Regions from separate parts of the Undibacterium sp. 5I1 genome, predicted to be linked through region 1. Evidence: predicted binding sites of a transcription regulator. Region 1 holds the regulator's gene; each other region holds the start of a gene.
The links. The regulator HrcA, encoded in region 1, represses chaperone genes, less so after heat shock. The targets are predictions, from matches to a motif close to TTAGCACTCNNNNNNNNNGAGTGCTAA.

Region 1 (7,626 bases):
AGCAGAATTGAGTTTGGCGCCGTCTTTGTTACCAGCATCCGTCACTGCGGAGTCAGTGGAACTAGGGAGCTTGGTCACTGGCGGTGTATCCACCATAGGATTGAGCATAGCGCAGCCAGAGACACCAACTACACCAAACGCCAAAGCGAGAGCAGTCAAACCTTGCGCGGTACCTCGGGATACTTCAGAAAACAACAATCGCATAAATAACCTCAATGTGATGTGCAACGGTGTACAGTTTGCAAAAAATAATTAATTCAAACAGCTTATATCAATCTTACTTACTAATTTATTACGTTTAACTTTGGCGTTACTTGGGTAGTAACTTAGGTGGCAACTTAAGTGAGAGCCTACACAAAGAACACAAATACAGCGCGAAAGAATCTTAGAATAAAGCAGCATAATGAAATCACTCACTGATGCAAGCTTGATATACGTCGATTAAAACCCCAAAAAACCACCCTGAAATTACGCCGGGATTATGCTGAGATTCGCTTTGAGTTAAGCTCTAAACCCGATATCATAAAGCAGATACACTCTTTTTGACCGAAAACATGACGAATACCACTCCCAATCTCAAATCCAGCGGCCTGAAAGCGACTTTGCCAAGGCTGAAAATTTTAGAAATTTTCCAAAGTAGCCCAGTTCGCCATCTGACAGCGGAAGATGTTTATAAAATTCTGCTGAATGAAAATATGGATGTCGGTTTAGCGACGGTATATCGGGTTTTAACCCAGTTCGAACAAGCCGGATTGTTAAATCGTAATCATTTTGAAACCGGCAAAGCCATCTTTGAACTAAACGAAGGTTCGCATCACGACCATTTGGTCTGTTTGGACTGCGGTTTGGTAGAAGAGTTCTATGACGAGCAAATTGAGAAGCAACAACATGCCGTTGCACTGGAGCGTGGCTTTACTATTGCTGAACATTCGCTAGCGATGTATGGTCATTGCACCAAACAAAATTGCGAACACAGAAATCGCAAATCATAAAAAATGAGAACACAAGTATCAGCTTCTACTGATATTTACTGATCAAATTCGTACTCAAACGTCGCTACTGGTATTTTCGCTGCTAGCATTTTGCTTACGAATTTTTTCTACTACCCCTGCCACTGCATCAATCACTCGCTGTGAATTAAAAGGTTTTACGATATAGCCGTGAATACCGGCTTTAACAGCCTCCGTCACCGTGGCTTGATCTTTATTCGCAGTCACCATCAAAATCATCGCATTTGGCAATGCTTCCTTCATTTTTGGCAATATTTCTAAGCCGCCGATTTTAGGCATAACTACATCCAATAGAATAATTTGCGGATTGAGTTTGATCGCCATTTCCAAACCCGACCCACCATCAGAAGCATCGCCAACGACGTTATAACCCTCGCTGCGCAGTACTACCCGTAAAACCTCACGAGTCATATCATTGTCGTCAACAATTAAAACAGAGATATTTTTGTTGTTCATAACAACCTCATTATTTGGAATTTGGATACTGGATATCGGCTATTGACTTAGCGCATTTGAGAGTAGCTTTGCAGTGATATCAACAATAGGAATAACACGTTCATAAGCCATACGAGTTGGCCCTATCACCCCAAGCGTGCCGACAATTTTACCGTTCACGCCATAAGGCGCAGTGACAATACTCATTTCATCCATCGGTACGAGTTGCGATTCGCCTCCGATAAAAATTTGTACCCCGGTCGCTTTACTAGACACGTCCAGCAATTGCATCAGTCCGGTTTTTTGCTCGAACATATCAAATAACTTACGCAAAGAAGTCATATTATTCGACAAGTCCTGCACATTGAGCAAATTGCGCTCGCCCGAAATCACCACCTCGTCCGACTGATCTGACATCGCATCACTGCCCGCTTCGACCGCCGCTTGCATCAGGCGCGTCATATCGTTTTGCAATTGGCGTAATTCAGTGTTGATACGTAAGCGAGCGTCTTCAAAACTCAATCCACCAAAATTTTGATTCAGATAATTCGCGGCCTGCACCAATTGCGAGGAGTTGTAATCAACATCGGTCAGCAGCAAGCGGTTATGCACTTCGCCATTGGGCGCGACCACGACCAGCAAAATCCGCTTTTCAGATAAGCGTAAAAACTCGACTTGCTGGAATGTTGATTCATGCCGCGGGGTCATGACTACACCTGCAAATTGCGATAGCGACGACAACACCTGAGCCGCGTTAGAAATAATTTTTTGTGGGGAATTAGAAAACACGCTCGCTTGCATACGCGACTCCAGCGCAGTGCCATCAAATTCCTGCACGGTCAGTAGTTTGTCCACAAACACGCGGTACCCGCGCGGGGTCGGAATCCGTCCCGCCGACGTATGCGGGCTGGCGACAAAGCCCATTTCTTCCAGATCTGCCATCACATTACGAATGGTGGCAGGAGACAACTCCAATCCAGAAATTTTTGAGAGCGCCCGCGAACCCACCGGCTGACCATCAGCGATGTAGCGTTCTACCAGAGCTTTAAGTAATGTTTGTGCGCGAATATCGAGTTGCATGTTTGTATTCTATGCGAGCGTTGTAATCAATGACATAGAAATATAAACCCATATTCGCTTGCAATGAAGCAAGACGCTTATTATTTGGTGCTTTTAATGCAATTCTCAAATTTTCCCTCGCTGCATCTTCATAATATCTGTTTACTTTGATATTTCAATTAATATAGAATTATCGAAATTAAATAGAAAATTAAACCCAGATTTTCCATTGGAACAGCGACAAGTGTGTCTTTGGCGGACTGACTGGCTAGACGCGACGACGACGCAAGCTGCATCTTGCCAGGAGGGGCAACAACGCCAGGCAGTTCGCCAAAGGTGCAATTGTCGCTGTAGCGCTCCCACTCAAATCGCGGTGGTGTTATCCCTCTGAAGACTACACGCCGTCTGCGTTTTTTGCGAAGTGGTAGCGGTCTAATGGAAAATCTGGGTTAAAACAAGGGGAATTAAATATGGAAACGAAACAAGCTGTTAGCGCCCTCGCCGCGATTGCCCAAGATTCCCGCCTGGCGATCTTCCGCTTGCTAGTCCAAAGTGGCCCCAGCGGCGTCATCGCCAGCAAAATCAGCGAACTCCTTGGCATTGCGCCATCGTCTTTATCCTTTCATCTAAAAGAGCTGATGCATGCCGGTTTGATCACGGTGCAACAAGATGGGCGATTTATGATTTACGCCGCCAATTTTACGGTGATGAATGATCTGATCAGCTTTTTGACGGAAAACTGCTGTGGCGGAAATCCTTGCTCTCCAAATGCGACCTGCGCACCGATGGATCAGCAAGTCACCGAGCGAGAGAATAATCGCGGCAGTACTGCAAACCTATGACCCAAATCTCCGCTAATAATCGGATCAAAGCGAACTTATCCCGACGTCTGGTCGCCGAAGGTCTGGGTACGGCGTTTTTGCTCGCGATTGTGATCGGCTCTGGCATCATGGCCGAACGCTTGTCCGCTGGTAATGTTGCAATCGCTCTGCTGGCGAATGCGATAGCGACCGGGGCTGGTTTAGTTGCCTTGATTTTGATGTTTGGCGCGGTATCGGGTGCGCATTTTAATCCGGTAGTCAGCCTATCCGAAGCATGGCAAAAAAATTTGCCCTCATCAGAATTGTTAGCTTATATCGCCGTTCAAATTGTGGGGGCATTTGCGGGTGTGGCAGCTGCACATTACATGTTTGATGATCCATTATTTTTTGCATCAACACATGTACGAACTGGCGCTGGCCAGTGGTGGAGTGAGTTTGTTGCGACCTTTGGTTTGATTGCCACCATCATCGGCTGCTCGCGCAGCAAGCCTAATACAACGCCATTTGCCGTTGCCGCTTACATCACAGCAGCGTATTGGTTCACCTCCTCGACCTCGTTTGCCAATCCGGCAGTGACCCTGGCGCGTGCCGCGAGCAATACCTTTGCAGGAATCAGACCGGCAGATACGCCGGGCTTTATCGCTGCTCAGTTGCTGGGGGCGGCCGCTGCAACGCTGCTATTTTGCTGGCTTTATCCAGCACCGCTGTCAGAAGTAAAAGCATAGCAAGCAAGCTTGCGCCCAACGATTTTGCTTAAATCATTCCGGCTACTCGCAATATTTTTTAAGCTAACTATTACTTAATTACTTAATCACTTAATTACCTAGGCGGACTTCCATGACGATCACGATTTATCACAATCCCAAATGCGGCACCTCGCGCAATACGCTGGCCTTAATACGCAATACCGGCATCGAGCCAGAAGTCATTGAATACCTGATCACGCCGCCAAGTCACGATAAATTGCTGGAGTTAATTGCGGCCATGGGCATCCCGGTACGTGACTTGCTACGACAAAAAGGGACGCCGTACGAAGAGCTCAAATTGGACGACAGCAAATGGACTGACGATGAGCTAATCAACTTTATGTTGACCCATCCCATCCTGATCAACCGCCCGATTGTCGTCACGCCAATGGGAGCTAAGCTATGCAGACCGTCCGAACTGGTGTTAGATATTTTACCGTCACCGCAACTGGGTGAATTCGTCAAAGAAGATGGCGAAAAAGTGATCGAATTGATTGATAACGAGGCTCGCCGTGTCCAAGCTAAATGATCTGCCTAATCTGGATCAGGACTTATTTACAGTACCTGACAATACACAGTTAAGACCCGCAGCGCCTGCCACACATGCGCCGCGTTTTTTACTGTTGTATGGTTCGCTACGCGAGCGCTCGTATAGCAAATTACTAACGCTGGAGGCGGCTCGTTTGTTAGAAGCGATGGGTGGTGAGGTACGCGTATTCGATCCACAAGGCTTGCCTTTACCGGACGGCGCGCCAGAGGATCATCCCAAGGTCAAAGAGTTACGTGATTTATCTTTGTGGGCGGAAGGCATGGTCTGGTGCTCGCCAGAACGCCATGGCGCGATGACCGGGATTATGAAAGCGCAGATAGACTGGATTCCTCTGTCAATCGGCGCTGTGCGTCCGACACAGGGTAAAACGCTGGCAGTCATGGAAGTTTCCGGCGGATCGCAATCGTTCAATGCTGTCAATCAGTTGCGCATTTTGGGTCGCTGGATGCGTATGCTGACGATACCCAATCAATCATCAGTCGCCAAAGCATTTTTAGAATTCGATGATGCGGGACGGATGAAGCCATCAGCGTATTACGACCGTGTGGTGGATGTGATGGAAGAGTTGATGAAGTTCACGCTGCTGACCCGCGATGTCGCACCGTATCTGGTGGATCGATACAGCGAACGTAAAGAGAGTGCCGAGGCTTTGTCTAAACGTGTGAACCAAGGATCGATATAAAGACCGATTAGAAAACGTGACGTCCATCTGAATTAACCGACATACGGCAAAATCATCCAGCACTACATTCTTACGTAAAAAAATATACTCCCCCTATTTTTTATAAAATATCTCTTATCGTCCAGACTTTATATGGACACTCTATATATACATATGACAGTATATTAATAACCCATAGGCAATTGTGCAGCGGACTGAGATCAAAACAGAAACCAAATGGAATCGCATCAACACTGGCGCGATGTCCGCTAGCGTATTTTCCCGCTATAATCGTCGCCATATGAAAAAGCCCGTCAGACTATTCTTATTATGGATATTGATGATTGCGATCCCGCTGCAAGGTTTGGCGGCGGCGTCTATGCTGATGTGCGGCAGTCAGCATCATATGAACCCATCACACCCAATGCAACAACACGCAAGTCCATCAGATCAGCAAGTTATGCATGATGAAATGCATCACGATATGCTAAGCGATCAGGTGAACAATGCATTAAGTAATACTGTGAGTAATACAGCCAGCAACAATAGCCATAGCCACCACAGTGGCGATACCAATCTATCGGTCAAACATAAATGTAGTGCCTGCGCCGCTTGCTGTGTCGGTGCTGTGATTCTGAGTGATGCGATCAAACCGCAAGTCAATGCAGCCGCATCTGAACGTATCGCTTTTCAAACCATCTCCCACGTTGGATTTATTACCAACGGTCCAGAGCGCCCTCCTCGATTTTTCGCTTAAGCAGTGTCTTGTCGCGTCCGCAATTTGTCATTGCGGTCATACAGTGTCAGCACTCGCATGCTGTAAGCCCAAAACTATAAGCCATAGTTAAATAAGCCATAGTTAATCTACTTTTTTCTGTCTCCATCAATGGGAATTTCTACCATTCGCTGGATGACTAACCAAGAGGTATCGCATGAATTACCTGAAATCGTCCTATGCATATTGGGACATTATTTATCTATTACCAAAGCGATCGCGCGGCTACATAAAACGCTGCTCGGCATTTACGGCGTGCATCACGCTCTCTGCCTGCGCCTCATTTAGCCAGGACGGTGGCTTCGCCGTTGTACAACAAACAGCTACCGACAAACTGCATAAAAACGTGCAGTGGATTAAAAGTGATGTAGACCGGCAGCAAGTCAACGACCGCAATAAAGAATTACTCGCTCAAGCATTAACGGTTGACGCGGCGGTGCAACTCGCGCTGCTGAATAACAAAGGCTTGCAGGCCTCATTTGATACGTTGGGCATTGCTGAATCTGATCTGGTACAGGCAGGTCGCATGAGCAATCCTGGTTTCAGCTTTAGCCGCTTGCGACGCGGTGATGAAGTTGAATTTGATCGGGGCATCAGCTTCAATATTGCCCGCTTGATTGCGATGCCACTCACTAGCAAAATGGAGCGTCATCGCTTTGAGCAAACCCAGCGTCAGGTCATGATGGAGATGCTGATCATGGCGGCAGAAACCCGTAAAGCCTACTTCATCGCAGTGGCAGCAGAAGAGTCGGTACGCTATCTTCAACAAGTCAAAAGATCTGCCGAAGCCGGCGCAGAACTGGCCAAGCGCATGAAAGCAGCGGGCAACTTTAATTCCCTGCAAGAGGCGCGTGAACTCAGCTTTTATTCCGACGCAGCGCTCAATTTGGCGCGTGCGGATCAAGCCCGTATCCGCAGTCGCGAGCGTTTGATTCGCTTGCTTGGAATAGATCAATTCAGTGAGGAAAATACTGGCGTAACGAGTTTCAAACTACCTGAGCGCTTACCTGATCTTCCCGATGTTTTGACTCTGACTGATGTTAAGACTGAATCGGATGAAGAAGCAACGGTGATAAACAAGCTCGTTGTCCAACGACTGGATGTGCAGGCAGCTAAGCTGAATACGCAGCAGTTAGCAGAGAGTTTGGGCTTGAACAAAGTTACCCGCTTTATCAACGTACTGGAGCTCGGTGGCGTACGAAATACCTCCAACCAACAAGCGACGCAACATGGTTATGAAGTACGCCTAGAGTTACCACTATTTGACTGGGGCACGGCACGCACTGCCAAAGCGGAGGCGCTCTACATGCAGGCAGTCAATCAAGCCAACCAGACTGCTTTGGAAGCCCGCTCTGAAATCAGGGAAGCCTATGCTAACTATCGCGCCAGTTATGACATCGCCAGGCATTATCGGGATGAGGTCGTTCCCTTAAAAAAACGTATTTCACAAGAGAATCAACTCCGCTATAACGGCATGTTTATCAGCGTATTTGATCTGCTGGCCGATGCGCGCTCACAAATTACCAGCGTCAATAGCGCGATCGATGCGCTCAAAGATTTTTGGCTAGC
Region 2 (7,626 bases), 500 kb from region 1:
CAATGCTACTGTCGTATTTGTTTTATTTTGTGATCAAACCAGAAGGTCGGACTAATTACGGCGCAATTCTCGATCCTCGTCTTTATCCTATTCCAAAGTTGGATAGCGTCTTGCTGGGCGGTGAATCAAAGGAATTGAGTGCTTACAAAGGTAAGTGGTTAATGCTGCAAATTGATAGTGGCTCTTGTGCTACTGCATGCCAAAAAAAGATGTACGACATGCGTCAGCTGCGTCTGGCGCAAGGCAAAGAAATGGATAGGATGGAAAGAGTTTGGTTGATTACGGATGATCAACCGATTGATACTGTGTTGATCCGCGAATATGATGGAACGCACATGCTGAAAGTATCTGCAGACAAGTTAAAAAAATGGCTGCCTGTCGATGCAAATACACAAATTAGCGATCATATTTATATGATTGACCCTCTGGGTAATCTGATGATGCGCTTTCCTAAAGATGCTGATCCCAATAAGATAAAAAAAGACATCAGTAAATTATTGCGCGCTTCTGCCATCGGTTAGATCAGATTATGTGGATACAATTACTCATCACTGGCTTACTCATAGCGGTTTTGCCATTAAGTCTGGTTTGGGTGTCAGCCGATCAAAATAAATATCGCAAGTTAATTGCTGTTACTTTATTTCTGACTTTTGATCTGATTATGTTTGGGGCGTTTACCAGACTCACTGATTCTGGCTTGGGTTGTCCTGATTGGCCGGGTTGTTATGGCGAGGCTAACCCATTTCAGTCGCATAGTGCAATTCAGGCTGCCCAAACGGCAATGCCGCATGGCCCTGTAACGGTCACTAAAGCCTGGATCGAGATGATTCATCGCTACCTTGCGATGAGTGTGGGTGTCCTGATTTTGGCTCAGATGATTATCGCCTGGTGGCATCGTAAAAGTACAAAAAACTCGGTCTTTTTGCCTACGGTTTTATTACTGCTGGTTTGCGTGCAAGGTGCGTTTGGCGCCTGGACGGTGACACTTAAATTGCAGCCCATTATCGTGACCACACATTTGTTGTTGGCAATGGGCTTGCTCGCTATGCTGGCATACTTGCATGCACAACAAAGTCATGCCTTGCAAGCTGTATCGAGGGAGAGCAATGCCAGCGTGATTAATGCAAGTATGAGCCCAATCATATTGCCAGCAACTGTTGCATTGATTTTCGTTGTGATGCAAATTGCTTTGGGAGGATGGGTTAGTACTAACTACGCTGCACTAGCCTGTCAAGATTACCCTTTGTGTAATGGACAGATAATACCTGATATGGATTTTAACCACGGATTCTCTCTGTGGCGCAAATTAGGTCAAACCATGGCAGGTGATTATTTACCGTTTCAGGCACTGGTTGCTGTACATTGGGTGCATAGGAATTTTGCTCTGCTGGTCATTGCGGTCGTTGCTTGGGTTGGATATAAAGCCAGTAAAACCAAGGGCTTGTCGTCCTTGGGCAAAAAGATATTGCTGGTGATTACCATACAATTTTTGAGTGGTGTATCTACAGTCTACTTTTCCTGGCCGCTTTTTATTGCGGTTTTGCATAACGGTGGAGCTGCGCTGCTGTTGCTATTGCTGACCATGTTAAACTACCGCGCCAGGCATTTGAAAAACGTCTAAGTTATATGTGCCTGAAATCGGCCTGACATCGTGTATGTCCCCTCTCTTTAGTTCAATATGACGTCACTTAGTATTCCCTCTAACCGATACGCCCAGTACTGGGCTTTGACCAAGCCTCGTGTGACGCAATTGGCCGTTTTTTGTGCGGTGATTGGTATGTTTTTGGCGACGCCTGATCTGCCTGACTGGCGCTTGGTGGTCGCTGCTACGATCGGTATCTGGTTGTTGGCTGGTGCTGCATTCGCCATTAATTGTCTGGTTGAACGTGAGATAGATTCTCGCATGGCGCGTACCGCTCGCCGCGCATCGGCACAGGGTGAAATCGGGCCGATGCAGATTTTGATTTTTTCTGGCGTGATTGGCGGTCTTGGTATGTGGGTTTTGTACGCGCTGGTAAATCCGCTGACGATGTGGCTCACCTTCATCACCTTTGTCGGTTATGCCGTGATTTATACGATTATTCTGAAGCCAGCCACGCCACAAAACATCGTGATTGGCGGATTATCCGGTGCGATGCCGCCGGCGCTAGGCTGGGCCGCGATTGCTAACGATGTTCCTATGCAGGCATGGCTGCTGGTATTGATTATCTTTGTCTGGACGCCACCACATTTCTGGGCTTTGGCGATGTACCGTCGCGATGATTACGCCAAATCAGGTTTGCCGATGTTGCCGATTACGCATGGTTTAGAATTTACTCGTTTCCATATCTGGCTTTATACGATTGCTTTATTCGCTACCACGATGTTGCCTTACGCGGTGCATATGAGTGGTCTTATCTATCTTGCCAGCGCAGTGATTTTGGGTGCCATTTTCTTATGGTACGCATGGCGTATTTATCGTCACTATGACGATGCCTTAGCACGTAAAACTTTTACCTTTTCGATTGTATATTTATCGCTGCTATTTGCAGCCTTATTGGTCGATCACTACATAAAATTATGACTACTATGCTGCGTTTAATCGGAATTATATTGGTGTTGTGTTTGTCTGCTTGCGATAAACCAGCACCCCAATTTATGAACACTGATCTGACGGGATTAGACTACGCCAAAGATTTTGCGCTAACAGATCACAATGGCAAAGCCCGCACCTTGGCCGACTTTAAAGGTAAAGCAGTAGCAATATTTTTTGGTTATACCCAGTGCCCCGATGTTTGTCCTACGACAATGGCAGAGATGGCTACGGTCATGAAGCAGCTTGGAAGTTCGTCCGATAAGGTTCAGGTCTTGTTTGTTACTATCGACCCTGAACGTGACACGCAAGCCTTGCTTGCCGCTTATGTTCCTAACTTTGATTCCCGGTTTTTAGGTTTGTATGGCGATGCTGCTGCGACTGCCAAAGTAGCAAAAGAATTTAAAGTGTTCTATCAAAAAGCACCAGGTTCGACGCCAAGTTCTTACACCATGGATCACACTGCTGGTACGTATGTGTTTGACCCTGAGGGACGGATTCGTTTATTTGTACGTAACGGGCAAAGCACCGATGCTATTGTTCATGATTTGAAAATATTACTTCAATAGGACTTACGCAAAACTGCCCTAGCTGCGTAAGTCCTGTTAATAAAAAAGGCGCTCAGTTCAGAACTGAGCGCCTTTTTTTCTATGCCTTCTGTGCCGTTAGCTAGTTAAGCAAAGCTCGCTAAAGCGCCTTTCATTTTCTTCAATGCTGCACTTTCAATCTGGCGAATACGTTCTGCTGATACGCCGTATTCGCTAGCCAATTCATGCAAAGTTGCGCCTGAGCCGTCATCGTTTTTTAACCAACGAGATTCAACGATATGGCGTGAACGTGCATCTAGTTTGGATAATGCTGTTTCCAAGCCTTCGCTTTGCAGACGATCCCGCTGACGTGACTCTAGTACACGAGTCGGCTCTTCAGATTCTGTTTTCAGGTAGGCGATAGGCGCAAATTTATCATCTTCGTCATCGGTTGGCGCATCTAAAGCAATGTCGCGACCTGACAGGCGCATTTCCATCTCGATGACTTCTTCACGCTTCACGTCCAGAATTTTTGCCAGAGCGTCTACCTGTTTTGGCGACATCGAATCCAAACCCTCTTTATGGCTGCGCAGATTAAAAAACAGTTTGCGCTGTGCTTTAGTCGTCGCTACTTTGACTAAGCGCCAGTTTTTCAGGATGTATTCATGCATTTCTGCCTTGATCCAATGCATCGCGTACGACACCAGACGGACACCTTGATCTGGATCGAAGCGTTTAACGGCTTTCATCAAGCCGATATTGCCTTCCTGGATTAAGTCTGCATGTGGTAAACCATAACCTAAGTAGCCGCGAGCGATGGACACTACCAGACGCAAGTGCGACATAACCAGTTGCTGGGCAGCACTCAGGTCATTATTTTGTGTGAGACGTTTGGCGAGATCAATTTCTTGCTCATGCGTCAGCATAGGCAGACGGTTGACTGCCGAGATATAGGCGTCGATATTGCCCAGCGTGCCAGTAAAACCGAGTGCAAGCGCTGTGCTATCCGAAGTTGGCATCACAGATGTCGATGATTGATTCATTCTTCCTCCTTATTGCCGTCTATTTAGCGTGACTTTTGGGCTAAATCAGACATTTCAAGCCCTTATATTAGCACTCTCTTGGATTGAGTGCTAATACTCCAAATTTATATGCTTAAGCTAATTGATCGCTATTGAGTTTTGATTGCTTGTACGAAATAGCTATATTAATTTAGAGCAGGGAAACTTAGAAAAGTTGCAGCAGTTTTGCTTAAGTCTTGTTGAATTAAGGTTTAGCTAGCGCGTGCGAGTTGTCGGCGTACCGATAGAAAAGCACCAAATAGCCCGAGCACCACACTAGTCGCTAACAAGGCGAGGCTAGCCAACAATCCTAGCGGCACCAGGTGGAATTCCGATGCATAGAGTTTGGCGAATTCTGCAATTGCCTGATTCAGCGGACGCAGAGACACCGCAATCAGTGCCAATGCGGCGCAGCCAGCGAGCAATCCCAGTAGCGCGCCTGTGTAGTAATAGGGCCGGTGAATAAAGCTATTGGTCGCGCCAAGCAGACGGGCTATTGCAATTTCAGCCTGATGGGAGATCACTTGCAGACGCGTAGCGTTAAAAATCACCACGATCACCACCACGCTCAATGTAACCGCCAAAAATAGTAAGGATAATTGTAAAACTTGCACTAAAGCTGCCAGCCGTTTTACCCAAGCTGAATCAACTTGAACCACATCAACTCCTGGCAGACTTTTTAACTGCACTGTCAGAAACTCTACCCGGTTGGCATCTGAGTTGGATAGTGATAACACATAGGCGTCTGGTAGAGGATTTCCGCCCAGAGTCGATAAGACCTCTGCCAGGCTGGAGGTTTCTTCCATTGCCGCTAATGCTTTGTCCTTGGTCACAAAAGTGAGTTTGGCACTGACATTGGCATCTTTCAGTAGTTTTTTGATTGGCAAAGCTAATGCTATCGCGTCGGCGCGTGGTGTGTCTGGTGTCAAAAATACACTGATCTCTGGCTCAATCGAGAGCTGGGTTGAAATCGGGCGAATATTTTCGATCAGCGTTAATCCGGCAATCGGCAACGCCAAGGCAATCGCGACCACTAGAACGTTAAATAAGAAATTGCCAGGGCTGGCGCGTAGATGAGCCAACGCACTTTTTAAGCCAAACAAATGCTGACGAAACCAGACGGTCATATAATTTTTTCCTGTTGCTTCAGACTTGAGGTGTTTCTTGAGATTGGATCAATTTATGCCGCCATATAGGATGATTGCCAGGAGTCGCACAGTTGCCCATGATTTAAATAAATCACGCGGCTGGCCTGATCTAAAAACTGTTCATCATGGCTAGAGATAATACAAGTCACGCCGGCACTCTGGAAGGCTTTGAGCGCGTTGATGACTTTGTTTGCATTCTCTCTGTCCAGAAAAGCGGTAGGTTCATCTGCCAGAATGATTTGCGGGCGATTGACAATCGCACGGGCGATAGCAACCCGTTGTTGCTCGCCGCCTGACAAGGCCAGGGGCATAGCATCCGCTTTATCCGCCAAGCCTACTTTTTCTAGCGCAGTGCGGGCACGGGTTTCTGCCTCGCTGGCAGAAGCGCTGACGACGATCAGCGGCAACATGACATTTGCCAGCACGCTACGGTCTAACAGCAAGCCTTTGTCCTGCAAAATCAGACCCAGTTTGCGGCGTAGATAAGGAATGCTGCCTGACTTTAACTTGCCAATGTCTTGTCCATTCACGCTAACGGTGCCGCTGCTAGGGCGCTCAATACCCGCAATCATTTTTAATAAAGTTGATTTGCCAGCGCCTGAAGGGCCAGCCAAAAAAATCAATTCACCGGGTTTGATGGTGAGCGATATATTGCGCAAAGCGACGGCGTCGCGTGAATATTCTTTAGAAACTTGCTGAAACTCTATCATCGGCAACATCCTTGATCTGGCTAAATAAATCAATGCAAATCAATGCAAATTGGTGAAATTAATTGAGCAGAGCATCCACAAATTCCTGAGCATTAAACGGTTGCAAGTCTTCAATCTGTTCGCCCACGCCGATGAAATAAACCGGTACCGGACGGGTTTTGGCAATCGCTGCTAATACGCCACCTTTGGCGGTACCATCGAGCTTGGTAATCACTAAGCCTGTCAGTGTGAGTGCATCATCAAATGCTTTTACCTGAGTTAAGGCATTTTGCCCGGTATTGCCGTCAATGATCAATAAGACTTCTTGCGGTGCGCCATCCATGCCTTTGCCGATGACGCGCTTGATTTTTTTCAGCTCTTCCATCAAGTGCAACTGGGTCGGCAAACGACCTGCTGTATCCACCATCACAACGTCTATCCCTTTGGCACGGGCGGATGCGACTGCATCGAAGGCGACGGCCGCCGGGTCGCCAGATTCTTGCGAAATCACAGTGACGTTGTTGCGTTCGCCCCAAATCGTCAGTTGCTCACGTGCCGCTGCACGGAAGGTGTCACCCGCTGCGAGTAATACGGACTGTTGATTTTTCTGCAGATGTTTTGCCAGTTTGCCGATCGTAGTCGTTTTACCCGCGCCGTTGACGCCGCTAATCATCATCACCAAGGGTTGATGACGACCTAGCTCTAAAGGTTTTTGCAGTGGTGTCAGCAAGTCTAAAAGCAAGGTCTTGAGGGCGAGTCTGACTTGCTCGGCCTCGGTTAATTTTTCTTCCTTGACCTTTTTCTTCAAACCATCCAACAAAAATTGCGTTGCTTCTACGCCGGCGTCGGAGGTCAGTAGTGCGGTTTCTAACTCTTCATATAAGTCATCGTCGATCTTTGCGCCAACAAATAGTGTGGTCAGGTTGGACGATGTTTTCGACAGTCCTGCTTTTAAACGGCTGATCCAGGAGCGTTTTTCAGCGACAGCTTCTGTGGCTTGATCGCTGCTGGCCAAAGATTCTGGCACAGTTGATGACGCGATTGATGACGCGATTGATGAGGCTGCTTCCGCGCTGGGTAGCGCTACTGTGGTTGGCAGCGAAGCAGGTTCTTCTTTGGGTTTTTTCTTGAAAAAGCTAAACATCGAGGTTTTAATAGGGCAGAAGACGAACAGGTTAGAATGCAGCCATTCTAACAGAGCCCTATTGCCAGATTGACGAGCCTTGTGTTGTGCGGCGCTAATTTGTTGTCGATTAGCTGGTCTTGGGCAATTTTGTGCGAGTTGTGCTTAGCTTGTCTTATTTAGTTAAGCCTTAGCGCTAAATAAGCTTAGTTTTTTGGTGTCGTAACGCTCTTCGCGGTGCGTCATATGGCTTGCATTTCATTAGTAGAATAAATACTCATCGCTAGTATATTTAAGTTGTCCATATAATTACTGGACAATAGAGCTATTTCTCATAAAAAAATGGGGAGTATATTGATTTTCCTAGTATTTTTATATTTAGCATTTTTGTGTAAGTTTTGTAATTCATGAATAAAATTGATTTCTTTTTCAAGCAGCTTAAAGCTGCGCAACCTGACTCTCGTGCATGAAAGCTAAACCTAAAAAACCGACCACGCCCGCTGGTC
Region 3 (7,626 bases), 2.1 Mb from region 1:
AACCAGAACCAAGTTCAATTCGTCCAGCAAGGATTGCGCGTTGTCAGCCAATGGTAATAAGCTGCTGTAATCGGCTTTTACATCGCCAATCCCGGTACTGACCGCACGCTGCATATAATTGACATAGCCGATGACGGTTGATTCATTCGTGATCTGAAACTCTGGTGCGACTAAGGATGCGCTGTCAAATCCCGTGTTAGGTGGGACGTAACCGGGGCGAAAAAAATTAAATACCGATGGCGAGCGCAAAGGACTTTGTCCTAATGCGGTGGCGGGATTTGTAGTGTCGCCAATTTGCCAGGCATTGGTTGCCGAGCTGGCATTAAATGCTCTGGCCCAGGCGGTAAAGCGCAAAATCGGCTCACGCAATTTTCCAAAGTTGGGATCGGTAATCCCGCCATCACTACGCGCCTCGGTATCTAGCAAAATTGCTTTGATGACTGCTTTTAAATTACCTTTGACACCGGTGCCGTCATTACTAAATGCGGTCGTAACACGTTGTATATACGCTGTACTTGGGTTGCTTGTAACTAAGCGCTGTATTAGCTGGCGGCTGATAAAGGGCGCAATATTGGGATGTGCGAAAATGCCATCCAAGGCCATTTGCAAACTATCGACTCCATTGGTACCTGCCGGGATAGTGATGCCCAAAAAATCTTTTTCACCCAGCTCGTGACGAGCGGGTATTTGTGTCATTGGCCGACGTAAAAAATCTGGCGTGGTGGTTTTCAACGCATCCAGATTAAAGTCCCAGCCTGTGAACACTCTTGCCAACCCGGTGATATCGCTCAGAACATAAGTTTCTTGCGAGACGCCGTTGACCTGCTGCACCGAACCATCTTGATTTAGCTTTAGCAAACCAATACTGAACAATTGCATTAATTCGCGTGCATAGTTTTCATCTGGCAGCGCACCGGTGGCCGGATTGTATTTAACGTTACCGCGAAAAGTCAGAAACTGTCCCATCGCAGCGCTGGTCGAAATTTGCTGTAACAAAGTACGATAATTACCAAACACATTGGTTTCTAATAAATCAAGATAGGCAGCCGCCGAAAAGGCGCGCCAGCCACCTCCGATCAAACCATCAATCGCCGCTACCGTGATTTCAGAAATAGCAAAGGTCAGGCGCTGTCGTAATGTATCGGGAGATGAAAGTAGCTTGGACCACGCAGCAGAATCAAAACCCGCTTCTGAGTTCTGATAAGTAGCGGCATTAAACCCCTTAGCTACCAGCCAATCAAACCGGGCAGTCGATGCAGGCAAGGCGAATTGTGCATCCAGCCAGCCAGAATAACCAAGTAGCTGTACCTGCGCTATTTGCGCTCTGTTCGCACCCATCGACGCCTGCACTAAAAAGCGCGCAGCCTGGGCGGCAGTAATGCCGACGGGTGGTGTGACCGGCGGCGTTACTGGAGGAGTAACAGGCGGAGTGACGGGCCCAGAACTCGTGCCAGCAGATGTTGCGACAGCATCTGAGCCACCGCCACCGCAAGCGCTTAGTGATAAGGCTGATAATGCTGACAATCCTGCAAGTACGCCATTAGCAAGAGTCGTACTAGATAAATTTATCCTGGCTTTATTATTATCGTCTGTTGACTGAGGAGGGTTGTTTGATGCGATCGGCGCGGATGTATCCGCCAAACTCGTGTTCTCTGACATGTACTGCCTCCGTTGCGATGGGCTGTTTTCTAAACGTTCTATTAGTTTCGATCTTGTTTTCACACATTGAAACAATAGATAACTTGAACCTAATTGCCTATTCGCACTTTGTAAGTAGATGTCACACCGTTTTTAGTAACTGCTAGACAAGCGCAAATGCACTCTCATCGGTGATTGCTTGATTATGTTAAGAAGAAATAACAAATATGCGATAAAACTCGTCAAGCCTGCTTACGGAAGTCTTCATTTGTTACAAATTAGCAGGAACGTTTTTGGGTCAGATCAGCACGAAGGCAAGTCCGTAAGTCACGTAGTATCAACTTTCTTAATATCATCAGCAAAGATTCCTAAACTAGCTCAAAATAAGCGTCGGTTCATCAACGACGTAGCCAGCCTTTTGTACTTGGCAGCGTGCCTTTTATCTGTCGCCTCCGTACAACTCCCCCGATATCAACCTAATGGAGAAGCAAGCCATGACCTCTCTCAATATCAATAACAAAGAACATACTCTCGATGCCGATCCCAGTACGCCGGTGTTGTGGGCCTTACGCGATTCGTTGGGTCTGACTGGTACCAAGTTTGGCTGCGGTCAGGCTTTGTGCGGCGCCTGCACCGTGCATATCAACGGGCAAGCTACGCGTTCTTGCGTCACGCCGATTTCTGCCGTGGCAGGACAAAAGATCACGACGATCGAAGCCATGTCCGGCGACAAAGTTGGCAAGGTAGTGCAAGACGCCTGGGTCAAGCACGACGTAGCGCAGTGTGGCTACTGCCAAAGCGGACAGATCATGAGCGCGACGGCGCTTCTGAAGTCGAATAAAAAACCGAGCGATGCCGATATTGATGCCGCAATGGCGGGCAATATCTGCCGTTGCGGAACCTATGTCCGTATCCGCGCTGCAATCCATGATGCAGCCACCCACCTTGCCTGAACCAGGAGACGATCATGCATTTTGATATCAGTAATGAATTACCAAAACAATTGCAAGCTATGTTCGAGCAAGAGTCCGGCGCAAACAATGCGATCAGCGCACACGCTGATCTGCCACGTCGCCGCTTTTTAAAAGTTGCCACGATCAGTGGTTTTGCTCTCGGCGTCTATCCGCTCATCGGCAACGCACAAAACAGCCAAGATCCGGCTGCAGCGAAAGCCAGCGGACTGAAAGCAATCGAACAACCAGCGGCGTTTGTCCGGATTGATAAAGATGGTACGACTACGATCACCATCAATCGGCTCGATTTTGGACAAGGTGTGCAGACTGGTTTACCGCTGATACTGGCAGAAGAGCTGGATGCCGACTGGAGCAAAGTCAAGAGTGTGCATGGCGATAGCAACCCCGCTTATGTTGATCCTGTGTTTGGGATTCATTTAACGGGCGGCTCCAGTTCGATCAAAAATTCTTACACACAGTACCGCGAACTAGGCGCGCGGACACGCGCCATGCTGGTCGCTGCAGCAGCGAAGCAATGGAATGTAGATGCCAGCAGTTTAAAAACACAAAACGGCATCGTGATCGGTCCGGGCGGTAAAAAGCTAAGTTACGGTGAACTGGCAGAAGCAGCAATGAGCCAGCCTGTACCAGAAAATGTGACGCTCAAAGATCCGAAGAATTTTCGCCTGATCGGTAAACCTACAGGTCGCCTCGATGCCAGAGCGAAGTCGACCGGTTCGCAACAATACGGGATCGACACCCATCTGCCCGGCATGTTGACAGCGGTGGTTGCCCGTCCTCCAGTATTCGGCGCCAAAATTGCCAGTGTTGACGATACCGCCGCCAAAGCAATGCGCGGCGTGAAGGCCGTTATCCGCATCCCGGTTGATCGCGGCGGCGAAGGTATTGCCGTGATTGCCGATGGCTACTGGTCTGCCAAGCAAGCCCGTGACGCGCTCAAAATCCAATGGGATAACTCAGCTGTTGAAAAAGCAGATAGTGCGCAATTATTGGTGAGCTACAAAGAGCTGTCGAAACAAACTGGTAAGCTGAAATTTAACGACGATATTTCAAGTATGGCGGCAGCGCCTATGAAGATCGATGCTGAATTCGTCTTCCCATTTTTAGCACACACGCCGATGGAGCCACTCAATTGCACCGTCGCGATCAATTGTGATAAAGCGGAACTATGGGTAGGAACACAAATGCCAGGCATAGACGGTCTTGCAGCGTCAAAAGTCTTGGGAATCCCACCGCAAAACCTCAAGGTCAATGTACAAATGGCAGGTGGTGGATTTGGTCGCCGCGCCGTGCCAACCAGCGATTTTGTGGCGGAAGCATGCACAGTTGCCAAAGCCGCCAAGACCGCAGGATTGACCGCGCCGGTTCGCACGTTGTGGAGTCGTGAAGATGATGTCAAAGGCGGTTACTACCGGCCTATGCATGTGCATCGGGCACAAATCGGTTTTGATGCCAAGGGTAAAATCGCCGGTTGGGATCATGTGGTCGTAGGACAATCGATTCTGGCAGGCACACCGTTTGAAGCCATGATGGTCAAAGACGGGATTGACTCCACCGCACTGGAAGGGATGAAAGAGCCATACGAAATTCCTATGCGTCTGTCAGTACATCATCCCAAAGTCAATGTGCCGGTATTGTGGTGGCGCAGCGTCGGCTCTACTCATACCGCTTTCGTGATGGAGACCTTGCTCGACGAGATTGCAACAATGACCAAGCAAGATCCGGTCGCTTATCGTTTAAGCCTGATCGGCGATCAGCATCCGCGTCATAAAGCCGCCTTACAATTAGCCGTCGCTCAGTCGGGCTATGGTAAAAAAACCTTAGCCAAAGGCCATGCCTGGGGCGTTGCCGTGCATGAATCCTTCCAGACGGTCGTGGCCTATGTCGTAGAAGCCTCGGTTAAAGATGGCACACCAACACTACATAGCGTCACAGCAGGCATCCATTGCAATCTTGCCGTTAATCCTAAGAGTATCGAAGCTCAGGTCCAAGGCGGTGCATTGATGGGTTTATCGATGTGCTTGCCGGGTGCGGCGATCACTCTAAAAGATGGCGTGGTGGAACAAAGTAATTTCGGTGATTATGTCGTACCACGAATTACAGAAATGCCAAAAGTCAGCGTCCATATCGTACCAAGTGCAGATGCGCCGACCGGTATGGGGGAACCTGGATTGCCTCCGCTGGCGCCGGCTTTTGCAAATGCGATTGCTAAAGCGACTGGCAAACGCTTACGCGAATTGCCGTTTAAATTAGCGTAATCATCCTGCGGTAATCACAGCATAAATATAATCGGGGTAGCGTAATCGAATAGATTCGCTATCCCGATTTTTTTCATCGTTGTCGATTTTCTTTTTGCACCATGTAGAGTCGCGCTAAACGGATATTTTTGATGACTTTTTGATTCCAAATCAAAATTAAAAGAAAATTCAACATAACTTCATCATCGATAAGCATCTGATTATTAAAGTATTTTTAATATTTCACCTCAATCAGCCTTGAAATAGGTGTCTTCCGCCCATATAATTAGCACTCGTCGGGAGAGAGTGCTAACAATCTCTGGCCTGTACTTATTTTTGTAGCAACTATTATTTAAATATCATCTTTGTCCGTGAGACACCGGCAACGTTGCAGAGCATCGCAGCACAGTGTCTTACATTATTTTGTAAAACCATTGCTATTTTTAGCTAATCACAAGGAGTTTGTATGAACCTTCGTCCCCTGCACGACCGCATTATCGTCAAGCGTCTGGATCAAGAAACAAAAACAGCATCTGGCATCGTATTGCCTGACGCGGCGGCTGAAAAACCAGATCAAGGTGAAGTTTTGGCGGTTGGTAACGGCAAACAACTCGACGACGGCAAAGTACGTCCATTAGAAGTCAAAGTGGGCGACCGCGTCCTGTTTGGCAAATATTCTGGTCAAGCAGTTAAAGTTGACGGCAATGAAGTTCTGGTAATGCGCGAAGAAGACGTTTTCGCAGTCGTTCAGAAGTAATTCATTTTTTGTGATTCAGTCTGTTATTTACGATGTAATGCAGGCTGAAAACAATATTCCATTCAAGATTCTGGAGATTTAACATGGCAGCTAAACAAGTAATTTTCGGCGATGATGCACGCGCTAAGATCGTCAATGGCGTTAACATCCTCGCTAACGCAGTTAAAGTAACACTGGGCCCTAAAGGTCGTAACGTTGTCCTGGAACGCTCTTTCGGCGCACCTACAGTGACTAAAGATGGTGTTTCAGTCGCTAAAGAAATCGAACTCAAAGACAGATTAGAAAACATGGGCGCGCAGCTCGTGAAAGAAGTTGCTTCACGCACTTCTGACAACGCTGGTGACGGTACAACAACAGCAACTGTATTGGCACAAGCGATTGTTCGCGAAGGTTTCAAATACGTCGCTGCTGGTTTCAACCCAACTGATCTGAAGCGCGGTATCGACAAAGCGGTTACAGCCATCGTTGCTGAAATCAAAGTGTTGTCCAAGCCAACTACAACCAACAAAGAAATCGCTCAAGTTGGTTCGATCTCTGCTAACTCCGATGCAAACATCGGCGACATCATTGCAAAAGCAATGGACAAAGTCGGCAAAGAAGGCGTGATCACTGTTGAAGATGGCAAATCTTTGGACAATGAGCTGGACATCGTTGAAGGTATGCAGTTTGACCGTGGCTACCTGTCACCGTACTTCATCAACAACCCAGAAAAACAATCCGTGATTCTGGAAAATCCGTTCATCCTGTTGTTCGACAAAAAAATCTCGAACATCCGCGATCTGCTCCCGATCTTGGAACAAGTCGCTAAATCCGGTCGTCCATTGCTGATCATCGCAGAAGACGTCGATGGCGAAGCATTGGCCACTCTGGTTGTCAACAACATCCGTGGCATCCTGAAAACTGCTGCAGTTAAAGCGCCAGGTTTTGGTGATCGTCGTAAAGCGATGTTGGAAGATATTGCTATCCTGACTGGCGGCCAAGTGATTGCCGAAGAAGTTGGTCTGACATTAGAAAAAGCGACTTTGGCTGATCTGGGTCAAGCTAAACGTATCGAAATCGGCAAAGAAAACACCACCGTGATTGATGGTGCTGGTCAAGCTGTTGGTATCGAAGCACGTGTAAAACAAATCCGCGCGCAAATCGAAGAAGCAACTTCTGACTACGACCGTGAAAAACTGCAAGAACGCGTTGCCAAGTTGGCAGGCGGCGTTGCTGTGATCAAGGTTGGCGCTGCAACTGAAGTTGAAATGAAAGAGAAAAAAGCCCGCGTTGAAGATGCTCTGCACGCGACTCGCGCAGCGGTAGAAGAAGGCGTTGTTCCTGGCGGTGGTGTTGCTCTGTTGCGCGCACGTCAAGCTGCTGGCGTCATCAAAGGTGACAATCCAGATCAAGAAGCCGGTATCAAACTGGTGTTGAAAGCGATCGAAGCGCCATTGCGTGAAATCGTTGCTAACGCCGGTGGCGAGCCAAGCGTTGTTGTCAACGCCATCATCAACGGCACAGGTAACTTCGGTTTCAACGCTGCTAACGATACTTATGGCGACATGATTGAAATGGGTATTCTGGATCCAGCAAAAGTAACACGCTCTGCTTTGCAAAATGCAGCGTCTGTTGCTGGCCTGATCTTGACAACTGATGCTTTGGTTGCCGAATTACCAGATGACAAATCTGGCGGCATGGGCGGCGGCATGGGCGGTATGGGCGGCATGGGTGGTATGGACGGCATGATGTAATTCCGCAAGGAATAACATCGCTGAACGTGGCGTGCAATACGCCACATCAGTTAAGCAAAAGCTAAGCAAAAAAGCTTCACAGTGAAAACTGTGGAGCTTTTTTTATTTTGTAAGATTAACTGTGTACAGAGTTGGAGGATGGTACGAAGCCATACAACAGCAACCTAATAATAAATATACTCATAGTAGGTATATTTAAATTGTCCATATAATCATTGGACAATAAGCATATTTTTTATAAATTAATGGGGAGTATATTTATTTTAGGATATTCCATACCGTGCCAG

Region 2: the regulator HrcA is predicted to act here: its motif matches at 4,210-4,236, upstream of rpoH (RNA polymerase sigma factor RpoH).
Region 3: the regulator HrcA is predicted to act here: its motif matches at 5,136-5,162, upstream of groES (co-chaperone GroES).

The regions. Positions count from the first base shown of each region.
Region 1 covers NZ_JAVIWI010000001.1:4,541,565-4,549,190, reverse strand. Annotated here, with positions in the region: gene RGU72_RS19875 (outer membrane protein assembly factor BamE) at 1-204, opposite strand, end outside; gene fur (ferric iron uptake transcriptional regulator) at 555-992, shown strand; gene RGU72_RS19865 (response regulator) at 1,047-1,466, opposite strand; gene hrcA (heat-inducible transcriptional repressor HrcA) at 1,506-2,525, opposite strand; gene RGU72_RS19855 (metalloregulator ArsR/SmtB family transcription factor) at 2,975-3,346, shown strand; gene RGU72_RS19850 (MIP/aquaporin family protein) at 3,343-4,050, shown strand; gene arsC (arsenate reductase (glutaredoxin)) at 4,163-4,600, shown strand; gene arsH (arsenical resistance protein ArsH) at 4,569-5,303, shown strand; gene RGU72_RS19835 (hypothetical protein) at 5,545-6,039, shown strand; gene RGU72_RS19830 (TolC family protein) at 6,215-7,626, shown strand, end outside.
Region 2 covers NZ_JAVIWI010000001.1:4,042,085-4,049,710, forward strand. Annotated here, with positions in the region: gene RGU72_RS17705 (cytochrome C oxidase subunit I) at 3-521, shown strand; gene RGU72_RS17710 (COX15/CtaA family protein) at 530-1,621, shown strand; gene cyoE (heme o synthase) at 1,679-2,563, shown strand; gene RGU72_RS17720 (SCO family protein) at 2,569-3,141, shown strand; gene rpoH (RNA polymerase sigma factor RpoH) at 3,246-4,142, opposite strand; gene RGU72_RS17730 (cell division protein FtsX) at 4,373-5,287, opposite strand; gene RGU72_RS17735 (cell division ATP-binding protein FtsE) at 5,341-6,018, opposite strand; gene ftsY (signal recognition particle-docking protein FtsY) at 6,077-7,141, opposite strand; gene rsmD (16S rRNA (guanine(966)-N(2))-methyltransferase RsmD) at 7,587-7,626, shown strand, end outside.
Region 3 covers NZ_JAVIWI010000001.1:2,391,865-2,399,490, forward strand. Annotated here, with positions in the region: gene RGU72_RS10610 (DUF1800 domain-containing protein) at 1-1,659, opposite strand, end outside; gene RGU72_RS10615 ((2Fe-2S)-binding protein) at 2,133-2,591, shown strand; gene RGU72_RS10620 (xanthine dehydrogenase family protein molybdopterin-binding subunit) at 2,606-4,870, shown strand; gene groES (co-chaperone GroES) at 5,316-5,606, shown strand; gene groL (chaperonin GroEL) at 5,690-7,339, shown strand.